Regions from separate parts of the Flavobacterium sp. YJ01 genome, predicted to be linked through region 2. Evidence: riboswitches for the same ligand, from Rfam matches in the RefSeq annotation. Region 2 holds a riboswitch; each other region holds the start of a gene.
The links. A riboswitch is a leader RNA that binds a small molecule or an ion and turns the genes downstream of it on or off. The one in region 2 is predicted to bind S-adenosylmethionine.
Positions count from the first base shown of each region.

Region 1: linked by a shared signal. The riboswitch ahead of P0R33_RS10335 (alpha/beta fold hydrolase) and the one ahead of P0R33_RS18475 (TlpA disulfide reductase family protein) in region 2 are both predicted to bind S-adenosylmethionine.
Region 3: linked by a shared signal. The riboswitch ahead of P0R33_RS10250 (homocysteine S-methyltransferase family protein) and the one ahead of P0R33_RS18475 (TlpA disulfide reductase family protein) in region 2 are both predicted to bind S-adenosylmethionine.

Region 1 is NZ_CP119757.1:2,364,686-2,368,315, reverse strand. Features, by position in the region: gene P0R33_RS10345 (aspartate kinase) at 1-906, shown strand, start outside; gene P0R33_RS10340 (hypothetical protein) at 1,541-1,744, shown strand; SAM riboswitch class I at 1,934-2,041, shown strand; gene P0R33_RS10335 (alpha/beta fold hydrolase) at 2,123-3,106, shown strand; gene thrA (bifunctional aspartate kinase/homoserine dehydrogenase I) at 3,108-3,630, shown strand, end outside.
Region 2 is NZ_CP119757.1:4,190,039-4,193,668, forward strand. Features, by position in the region: gene P0R33_RS18470 (hypothetical protein) at 1-735, shown strand, start outside; SAM riboswitch class I at 934-1,034, shown strand; gene P0R33_RS18475 (TlpA disulfide reductase family protein) at 1,273-2,262, shown strand; gene P0R33_RS18480 (aminotransferase class V-fold PLP-dependent enzyme) at 2,440-3,630, shown strand, end outside.
Region 3 is NZ_CP119757.1:2,346,030-2,349,659, reverse strand. Features, by position in the region: gene P0R33_RS10265 (hypothetical protein) at 1-647, shown strand, start outside; gene P0R33_RS10260 (hypothetical protein) at 655-813, shown strand; gene P0R33_RS10255 (TfoX/Sxy family protein) at 839-1,198, shown strand; SAM riboswitch class I at 1,361-1,477, shown strand; gene P0R33_RS10250 (homocysteine S-methyltransferase family protein) at 1,814-2,818, shown strand; gene P0R33_RS10245 (hypothetical protein) at 2,851-3,153, shown strand; gene metH (methionine synthase) at 3,498-3,630, shown strand, end outside.

The sequences.
Region 1 (3,630 bases), 1.8 Mb from region 2:
GAAACCAATTTTAGACAATTGGCTGTTCCTTTTAAAGTCGAAGATGTTATTGAATTTGCCAAAGAAAACGAATTTGAAAATCTTATTGCTGTAGACGCAACCGCTAGTGACGAATTGGTGAAACATTATAAAACTCTGATCGAAAACGGATTTAATATTGTAGCAGTAAATAAAAAAGCAAATACGTTACCAATAGATCTGTATAAAGACTTGCGAGTAAATCTCAAAAAGCATGACAAAGAGTTTTTGTATGAAACTTCGGTCGATACTGGCATTCCAGTTTTGCAAACTTTAAGAGATTTGTATTATTCGGGAGAAAAAATCACCAAAATTCGAGGTGTATTCTCAGATAATTTGAGTTATGTTTTTAATCGTTTTTCATCAGAAGATGTGACATTCTCTTCTGTCTTAAAAGATGCGAGTCTTTTAGGTTTAATGAAATCTACTTTTAAAGAAGATTTGTCTGGAAATGATACCGCTAGGAAACTCTTGATTCTTGCCCGAGAAATTGGAAAAGATTTTGAGTTTTCAGATATTAAAATTAGACCTTTTATTACAGAACAGCATCTCGAAAAGAATGGCGTACTAAATAAAGATGCGGTCGATAAAGCATTCAAAATTGCCAAAATTACTCAGGCAGAAAATCATGTTTTAAGATATGTTGGCGAATTTGATGTCGAAAGCGGCAATTTAGAAGTCAAATTGATTTCTGAGCCCATAGATTCTGCTATCGGACAATTGAAAGGTTCGGATACTATTTTTGAAATTTATACAAAATCGTACGCTAATGTTCCGATTGTAATTCAAAGCGCACCGCCGTGTAAACAAGCTATTTCGAGGGGAATTATAAGTGATATTTTGAAAATTGCCGAAAAAATTAGAAATAAAGAAGCGGTCTGGCTGTAATTTTTTTTAAAAGTAGGAAAGAAAAAGTTTAAAGTTCTTTGATAAGCTGATTTGTCAAGCGAAATTAGTGAGAAAAGTCAATATTTTTGTAGGTTTTTTACTCTGTTTGTTTTTGTAAGACGGTATTTGTCGTAAAAAAACACAATTTTAACGAATTTTGTAATTAAATTCTTGATTTTCATTTGTGTAATAAAAAAAATAGTTGCATATTTGTTATACCCAAAAACTACTAGAAATCAAATGAACTTAAAAGTCAACAAAATGTTTTGTGCCATTTCGGTTATTACCGAGGCTGGGTTGTCTATTGCTTAAAAATTGTAAGAAAACACAATATATAGTAAAAGCCTCCCGAAAAATTTTGGGAGGCTTTTTAATTTTACACAAATGCAGAATTTAAAAATAAAATATAAATCACAGATGAATAAATCCTTACAGGTGAACAATAAGATGTTTACTGTCGCGCTTATTTGCGTGCTGGTCTGTTGATACTAAAAAGTATAAATGAGTTTAAAAACTTAAACCCTTTTGGTATCTAAGAATCCAAAAGGGTTTTTTTATTCTTTTAAACGATTTAACACAAACATAAACGAGAAATAAAGATTATAAAACGCAAACTGAACTAAAACTTAATATCATGAGCACATTGAACTACTTAGCAGAAAAAATTTCAAATTTGAAAAACAGAAGGACAAGAAAAAATAATCCGCCGCTGCCAACAAACGAATTGGCTCACCCAAGATTCGGAATTACGGAAGAAGGAAAAAGTACAACGAAAAAAGTACCAAATTCTTTATTGTTTTTAATGTATTCAAAAGAGAATGAAACGCTTTTTATCTAAACAGAAAAGCGACATAAACTAGGTTAAAACCTGCTTAATTTTACTGGGCATTTATGTTCGGTAAATTTTTGCGTATAATAGTTTTTGCTAAAGTAAGACTCAGAAATTTAACAAACACTTTTAGATAAAATTTGTTTGTTTAAGAAAATAGTAGTTAATTTGCACCATTAAGTTCAAAAACGTATTGAAATGTTATAAAGAAAGGACGAGGGATTAGACCCGATGAATCCTTAGCAACCCTTCGGTAAAACGAAGAAGGTGCTACATTCTACCACGCCCAACGTGGAAAGATAACAACAAGAATTTTTTCTAGTTTACTCTAGTTTTTTCTTTCTAATATTTCCATAATACAAATCAGATAATACAACAGATTTGAAATTGGAAAATATACCAAACCCTATTATAATTCAAGATTTCATCACAGAAAGTGGTGCAACTTATCATTCTATACCTTTACATTTTACGCTGGCAGGGCAATCTTTGCACAGCGCGCCTATTGTTTTGGTTAATCATGCCCTAACGGGAAACGCTGAAGTTACTGGTGAGAATGGTTGGTGGAATAATTTAATTGGCGAAGGTAAAACGATAGATACTTCTGTTTATACCATTTTAGCTTTTGATGTTCCAGGAAACGGAACAAATTCTTTTTTAATCGAAAATTATCTTGATTTTACAGCTAGAGATGTAGCTAGAATTTTTGTTGAAGGAATTAAAGCTTTACAAATTGAAAAACTTTTTGCCATTATCGGAGGTTCTGTTGGCGGCGGAATTGCATGGGAAATTTTAGCTTTAGAACCAAACATCACAGAAAATCTTATTCCGATTGCGAGCGACTGGAAATCTACAGACTGGCTTATTGCAAACTGTTTTCTGCAAGAACAAATCTTGAATAATTCTTCAAAACCAATTGAAGATGCCAGAATTCATGCGATGCTTTGTTACCGTTCGCCAGAATCATTCAAAGAGAAATTTCAGCGTACCGTTAACCAAGATCTTTTGATTTTTAATATCGAAAGCTGGCTCGCACATCACGGGAAAAAACTACAGCAAAGATTTCAATTGTCTTCTTATAAATTAATGAATCAGTTGCTTAAAACAATTGATATTACTAGAAATAGTGAAAGTTTTGAAAACTTATTGTCCAAAACAAAAGCTTCAATTCATATTGTAGGAATCAATTCTGACTTATTTTTTACGGCCAAAGAAAATGTCGAAACCTACGAAGAATTAAAGAAATTTAAAGACAATGTTTTCTACAGCGAAATTGTTTCGGTTCACGGACATGACGCTTTTTTAATCGAGTACAAACAATTAGATCATTTACTTGCCGACATTTTTAAGGCAGAAACAATAAAGAAATAAAATGAAAGTATTAAAATTTGGAGGTAAATCGTTAGCAAACGGAGAAGGACTTAACAAAGTTGTTTCTATCATTTCTGATAAAGTAAGTCAAGGTGAAAAAATTGCCGTTGTAGTTTCTGCACGCGGAAATGCTACTGACGAATTAGAATTTATCTTAAGCATTGCTGCTAAAAACGGCAGTTACAAAGAATTATTAGAAAATTTCAAAAAATATCAAATATCAGATTATCCACAAGTTGATTTGTCTGAAGAATTTAATGTCTTAGATAAACTTTTTGAAGGAGTAAGCTTAATTGGGGATTACAGCAAAAAAATCAAAGATCAGATTTTGTCAAAAGGAGAATTGCTTTCGGCTAAATTATTGACAGCGATTTTGTTAGAAAAAGGAATTCCAGCAAACTTTGTTGATACAAGAGAATTGTTGAAAACCGATTCTAAATTTGGTGATGCGCAGCCTTTAGAGCAGCTTTCTAAGAAAAATGTAGTTAATTATTTCAAAACACATAACGGCGAAACGGTTAATA
Region 2 (3,630 bases):
GCAACTACGATTCCTCTAACAAGTCTGACTTCGGTTTCTATTGATAAAGGACGCATTTACGTTGGAAGCACAGAATCTAGATTATTTGTTTTTGATGAAACTACAAATGCTGGAATAAGTACGGTTGGAAATGGTCAATGGTGGCAGACTTTTGTGCACGTTTTTGGTGTTGTTGTAAAAGACGGATTGGTATTCGTAAAAGAAAAAGAAAAATCGATAAAAGTATTTGAAACTTCTCAGATCACAGAAACCAGTGACTGGAATTTAAAGCCTATTGCCAAATTAAGTACTTTAAATGGTTACACAGAAGTCTATTCTTTAGATGTTTATGGAGGAAATCTAGTAGTTGCAGGAAGAGATGCCAGAAGTTATTTGTATTACAATATTGCTAATATTAAAGCTAATGCAACAGCTTCATTAACAACGCCAATTGAGCCTGAAAAAGTTCAATTTGTAGATATAAAGCCAATTGCGGTTTCTTTTAGTAAAGATTGGGCGGTCACTTCAGAAATTGTCGGAAGTGCCTCTTATTTGAGATTGTATCCAAAAGAAGAATTTAATAAAAAGAATTACAAAGCAGTTGTAAATGTGTCTGATATTTTAGGAAAAAATCCATTTGGGACTATCGTAGGAACGGCACAGCTTAACGATCGTATTTTCCTGTCTGATAATACCAATAAAAAAATCAGAGTTATAAAACTAAATAAGTCTACAATTGCAGAACAAAATAATTAATTGATTTTTTGTTTTAAAGTTTTAAAGCCTGTAAATAAATTATTTACAGGCTTTTTTTTATTTCAAAATATTGATATTCAGTATTTTATTTGGTTTTAATTAGTTCTTTTTAAAATAAAAACTAAAAAAACACAAACAAAACTTGACTAATTCGGTAGAATTAGTATATATTTGTATCGCAGAAAAATTATAAAATGATACTTATCCAGAAAGACTGAGGGAATAGGCCCGATGAAGTCTTAGCAACCTGTTGCCAAATAAGGTGCTAAATCCTTCCCGCTTTGCGGGACAGATAAGAAAAAGATTTGCTCAAAATCTGAATAAGGTCAATATTAGAAAACTTTATTTTTTTAAAATGAAAACAGATACTATTTATGCCGGTTATGAACTTTTGAATTCGATGTTTGAAGAAAATAGTCTTGCTGTTTTTCGAATGCGAAAGCATTAACAAATCACATAAATTTTCTTTTAATAAAATGCTAATGGCTTGCACATTGGCCACAAATTCTTTTGTCTAATTCTAAAACTAAAAATAAAATGAAAAAAATAATACTAGGTTTTGCCTTATTTCTTGCAGCTTTTCAAACTCAGGCGCAAGAAAGTAACTTGCAATTAAAAGGAACAGTTGTAGATACCGTTGCACAATATGTTTATTTGCAAAAGTTTCATAATAAAATGTTTACCACAATTGATTCTGTAAAAGTAAAAGACGGAAATTTTGTTTTTAAAACTAAAGTTAAAACACCAGAATTATACGGTTTAAGTGTAAATACAGCAGATTCTCCGTTGTATATTTTTCTTGAAGAAGGACCAATTACAGTTAAACTAAGTCCAAGAAAATATTATACAAATTCTGTTGTTGAGGGTTCTGAAACACAAAATTTATTTGAAACATACAAAAAAACAAAAGAAGTAGAAATCAGTAAATTCATTACAGAACATCCAAAATCGATTGTTTCGGCTTATGTTTTATACAGAAATTGGTCGTACCGCTTAACGCCTGAACAGATTACACAAAATATTGCTTTACTGGATAAAAGCCTTCAAAATATCACTTACGTGAAAGAACTAAAAGAACTGGCTATTGTACTTGACGGTTTAGCAGTTGGAAAAAAAGCTCCTGATTTTACGGCAAATAATCCTGATGGAAAAGCGATTCGTTTTTCTGAAAACTTAAATGGATACACTTTAGTAGATTTCTGGGCTTCTTGGTGCGGTCCATGCCGAAGAGAAAATCCAAATATCGTGGCAGCTTACAAAGAATTTCACGATAAAGGATTTAATATAATCGCTATTTCTTTAGACAAAAAGAAAGAAAATTGGATTAAAGGAATTCAAGATGACAATTTAACTTGGACTCACGTTTCAGATTTACTTTTCTGGAATAGTGCCGTTGCAAAATTATATGGTGTGAGAGCTATTCCCGCCAATTATCTGGTAGATTCTAAAGGAATTATTGTTGCAAAAAATCTTCACGGAGAAGAATTGCAAGCTACACTTAAATCGCTTTTAGAAAATAAAATTTAAGAAAGAAAATACACAATTTTGTCATCCTGACGAAGGAAGGATCTTCACAAGAAACTCCACACAGAAAATCACCAATCTTTGTTGATTTTGCAACAAAGATTCCTCGTTCCTCAGAATGACAAGATTGCGGAAATTCAACCAATAATACAATTTGTTAATTAAAAAAATGCTAGGGAAATGAATGCTATTGAGCCAACTACAAAAACAACAGAATCTGAGTGTTACTTTTCTAAATTTAGAGAAAACACCGTAGGAATAGATCATACTTTCGAATCGGTTTACGGAGAACAAAATTTGATTTACGCAGATTGGGTTGCCAGCGGAAGATTATACACGCCAATTGAAGATATTATGCGCCATAAAATAGGTCCGATGATTGCCAATACGCATTCACTTTCTAGTCAGACAGGAAAAACTTCTACTTACGCATACAATTACGCCAGAGATATTATTAAAAAATCGGTTAATGCAAATCAATATGATGTTTTGGTTACAACGGGAACTGGAATGACTGCTGCATTATCTAAACTTCAGCGTATTATTGGTTTGAGAAAAACGTATGAAAATGAAAACGAAAAACCAGTAGTTTTCATTACACATATGGAACATCATTCCAACCAAGTTCCATGGTACGAAACCAATGCCGATGTTGTGATTTTGCCTGCTGATGAAAATAATTTGGTAGATCCTAAAATTCTTTCGACAGAAATAAAAAAATATGCCGATAGAAGTTTGAAAATCGGTTCGTTTACAGCTTGTTCTAATGTTACAGGAATTATAACACCTTATCACGAATTAGCCAAAATCATGCATCAGAATGGAGGATTGTGTTTTGTAGATTTTGCGGCTTCAGCTCCGTATGTCAAAATCGATATGCATCCAAAGGATCCAGAACAGCAATTGGATGCGATTTTCTTTTCGCCTCATAAATTTTTGGGTGGACCTGGAACTTGCGGTATTTTGGTTTTCAACGAAAAATTATACCAATCTGATTTTCCAGATAATCCCGGCGGCGGAAATGTAAAATGGACCAATCCGTTAGGAAATTATTGTTACAGCGATGTGATAGAAGTGAGAGAAGATGGCGGAACTCCAGGATTTTTGCAAGTAATTAGAGCAGCTTTGGCTTTAGAATTAAAAGAAAAAATGGGAGTAGAGCAGATTGCAAAAAGAGAAAAAGAACTTTTAGATCTGTGTTTTTCTAAACTTCAAAAAATACAAGGTCTTTCTATTTTGGGAGATTTAAAAAGCAAACGAATTGGCTGTGTTTCATTTGTAATTGAAGATATTCACTACAATTTAATCGTAAGATTATTAAATGACCGTTTCGGAATCCAGACTCGCGGCGGTTGGTCGTGTGCGAGTACC
Region 3 (3,630 bases), 1.8 Mb from region 2:
ATGTTGAAGAAGGTACTGATTCAGTATTAATTTCCAGAAATAAATTGAACAAAATAGAAAAACTTTTCCCTGTTTTTAAGACAGATTTCCCTTCAAATCCAGAAGAATCTTATGCAGGAACTTCATGGCAATATTATATCAATGAAAAAGGAGAAAAAGAAGATATAACATTTGGCAGTGAAGCAGGTGAAGACTCATTTTGTTTAATATATACTTATTATCTTAAACAAAAAAATGGAGAAAAAGAGTTCAAAACAGAAAGAGAAACATTAATTAAATTATATAGAGCAATAAACGGACTTTATGGGGAATTAAATTACGGTGGAACTTATTTTGGCCATCAACATAAAAGATTAAATGCCTCTGTGGAATATTCAATTTACCAATTAAAATTGAGAAAAGAATATTACGAAAAGAAATACAATTTTAAAAAACAAAAAGATTTGTATATCAAAGCGTTGATTCAATATGTTGCAGACGAAGAAAGTCAGGATCCATATAATCAAGATGATGCTAGAGATGGAAAGGGGGAAGGAAGCAAAAGAGGAAAACGACTTCAAGAGAAAATCGATATTTTAGAAAAATTGATTACAAATTATTTTTATCTAAATCAGGTACAAAATTTTGAAATAACATATTATAGATAATGTACTTATGGAAGATTGGTTTGAAAATCTATCGAAAGAAGAAATTGAAGAAAGAGAAGAAATTGAAATTGGACTTGTTCAGGCAGAAAATAATGAATTCATAGAACATGAAGAAGTGATGAAAGTGTTCTTAAAATATAAGCCTCGAAAAGAGAATAAACTGTAAATTCAGAACCTTAGAAACTAAAAGTATGGCTTTCGACGAAGATAATGTAAAGAGAATTAGAACGTTTCTCCAGCATAAAGAAGCAGATTTTTTTGAAAAGAAAATGTTTGGTGGTATTGTTTTCATGGTAGATGACAAATTATGCTGTGGAACTCGCTTAGACAAAAAAGTCGGAGAAAACCTTTTGCTATGCAGAATAGATGATGCAGATTATTTTAAAGCGATAGAAAGAGACGATGTATTACCAATGCCAAATGCCGAAAAGCCAATGAAAAATTATGTTTTTATTACCGAAATTGGCTGGACAAGAAATCAGGATATGGAATATTGGCTTCAACTTTGTTTAGATTTTAATCCTATTGCAAGAGCAAGTAAAAAAAAATAATGACAGTTTCGAGAATTTAGGAATAAATTCTTAAACCAAATAAAACATAACTAGATTTCTAACCTTAGAACCTTAGCATCTTAGTCCCTCAGTACCTTAGAAAAAAACATTTGCAAATCGAATTGCCATTTCATACCTTTGCACTGTTCTTAAAATTATTGTTCGTTATCACGAAAGGCGGAGGGATAGACCCGATGAAACCTTAGCAACCCTTTACCATAAAGAAGGTGCTAAATTCTACTTTTATACTGCATTTTTAGTATTCAAGATAGATAACACAAATACACACAAGTATTTCTCAAAACTTTTCCAGACAACATACAATATTTACTGAAACAGATTCTGTATCAGGAGCGAATCATTGGCGCATTTTTGCAGTCAATAGTTCCCGCTTTTCGTTGCAATCATTTTGTCCGCCGCGGCAGACAAAATAATTTCCACTTCAATCGGGGCTAATGAGCCAGCAATAGTGTGTTTTTGGAATTAATGTGAAAAAAATATCCGAAGCAAACCTAACAGGTTTTTAAAACCTGTTAGGTTTAAACTTCACAATCATAATAAAAAAAACTTAGCATCTTAGAACCTTAGTATCTTAGAAGTTAAAGAAAAAAAGACATGGCAATAACAATTCAAGAAGCAATAAAAAAAAATATCCTAATCCTAGATGGAGCAATGGGAACAATGTTGCAACGCTATAATTTCTCAGAAGAAGATTTCAGAGGAGAGCGTTTCAAAGATTTTCCACATCCGTTAAAAGGAAATAACGATTTACTATCCTTAACACAACCGCAAGCGATCCGCGATGTACATGCCGCTTATTATGAAGCTGGTGCTGACATTGTAGAAACCAATACCTTCTCAGGAACGACAATCGGTATGGCCGATTATCACATGGAAGATTTGGTTTACGAGTTAAACTACGAATCGGCTAAAATCGCAAGACAAGTAGCCGATGAGTTTACTGCTAAAAATCCAGAAAAACCGCGTTTCGTAGCGGGCTCAATCGGACCAACAAACCGTACAGCAAGTATGTCACCAGACGTAAACGATCCAGGTTACAGAGCCGTAACGTTTGACGATTTACGAATTGCGTACAAACAACAAGCAGAAGCTTTAATGGACGGTGGCTGTGATTTGCTTTTAGTAGAAACGATTTTCGATACATTAAATGCAAAAGCTGCGCTTTTTGCCATTGAAGAAGTAAAAGAAGAACGTAATCTTGATATTCCAATTATGGTTTCAGGAACAATTACCGATGCTTCGGGAAGAACACTTTCTGGACAAACAGTTGAAGCGTTTTTGATTTCAGTTTCACATATTCCGTTATTAAGCGTAGGATTCAATTGCGCACTTGGAGCCGATTTGCTGAAACCATATTTAAAAACATTGGCACATAATACAAGTTTTAATGTTTCGGCGCATCCAAATGCAGGATTGCCAAACGCTTTCGGACAATACGATGAAACGCCAGAACAGACTCAGGTATTCATTAAAGAATATTTAGAAGATAATTTAATCAATATTATTGGAGGTTGTTGCGGAACAACTCCAGATCATATTCGATTAATGGCTGAGGTTGCGAAGGATTATAAGCCAAGAGTTGCGCCGGTTTTTGAGTAGAATTGTTGTTTAATTAATTTAAGAATGTTGAAATGGAAGAGGAGCATTTTGATTTATTGGATGAGTTAATGATAAAATATTCATTTAAGAAATATGGGAAATATAAAGATTGGAGTTCTTACGGGAATTTATTTTATTATAGTTTTAAAAAAGGTCTCTTGTCAATAATATTACATCCAGAAGGTAAGCCGACTGATCACATTGAATTAATACAATCAATTGTTAAAGATCTAATTGAAATTCTTCCAAAAGATTATAAATACAAATTATCTATTGATGGTTGGTATAGTGATATACAAAATGGAGATTTAAATATTGATTTTAAAAAATCATAAAGTATAATTATGATTCCGACGAAGGAGGAATCTACATAATGTAAATAACTAACGAAGATTCCTCCTTCGTCGGAATGACAAAAATGAGGATTCAGAAAAAAGGTTGAATTTGTTTCGTTACTCATAATGACAATTGAAACCGAATCTGCGTGAGGGATAGAAGTGAAAAGCCCACAGCCTGACGAAGGAAGAGCGAGGACTTGTAACGGATAGCCCGGCCCGGAGGGACACGCCCAAATTATTAAAAAGATTACAGGTTTAAAAACCTAAAAGAAATAGAATAAAAAACTTAGAACCTTAGTATCTCAGCCCCGATAGCTATCGGGGTAGAAACTTAAAAAAAAATGACAGAAAAAAGAAGAGACCTCGTATTATCAGGATTAGAACCGTTGATTATTACGCCGGAAAGTGTTTTCGTGAATGTTGGTGAGCGTACAAACGTAACAGGTTCAAGAAAATTCCTAAGATTAATCAAGG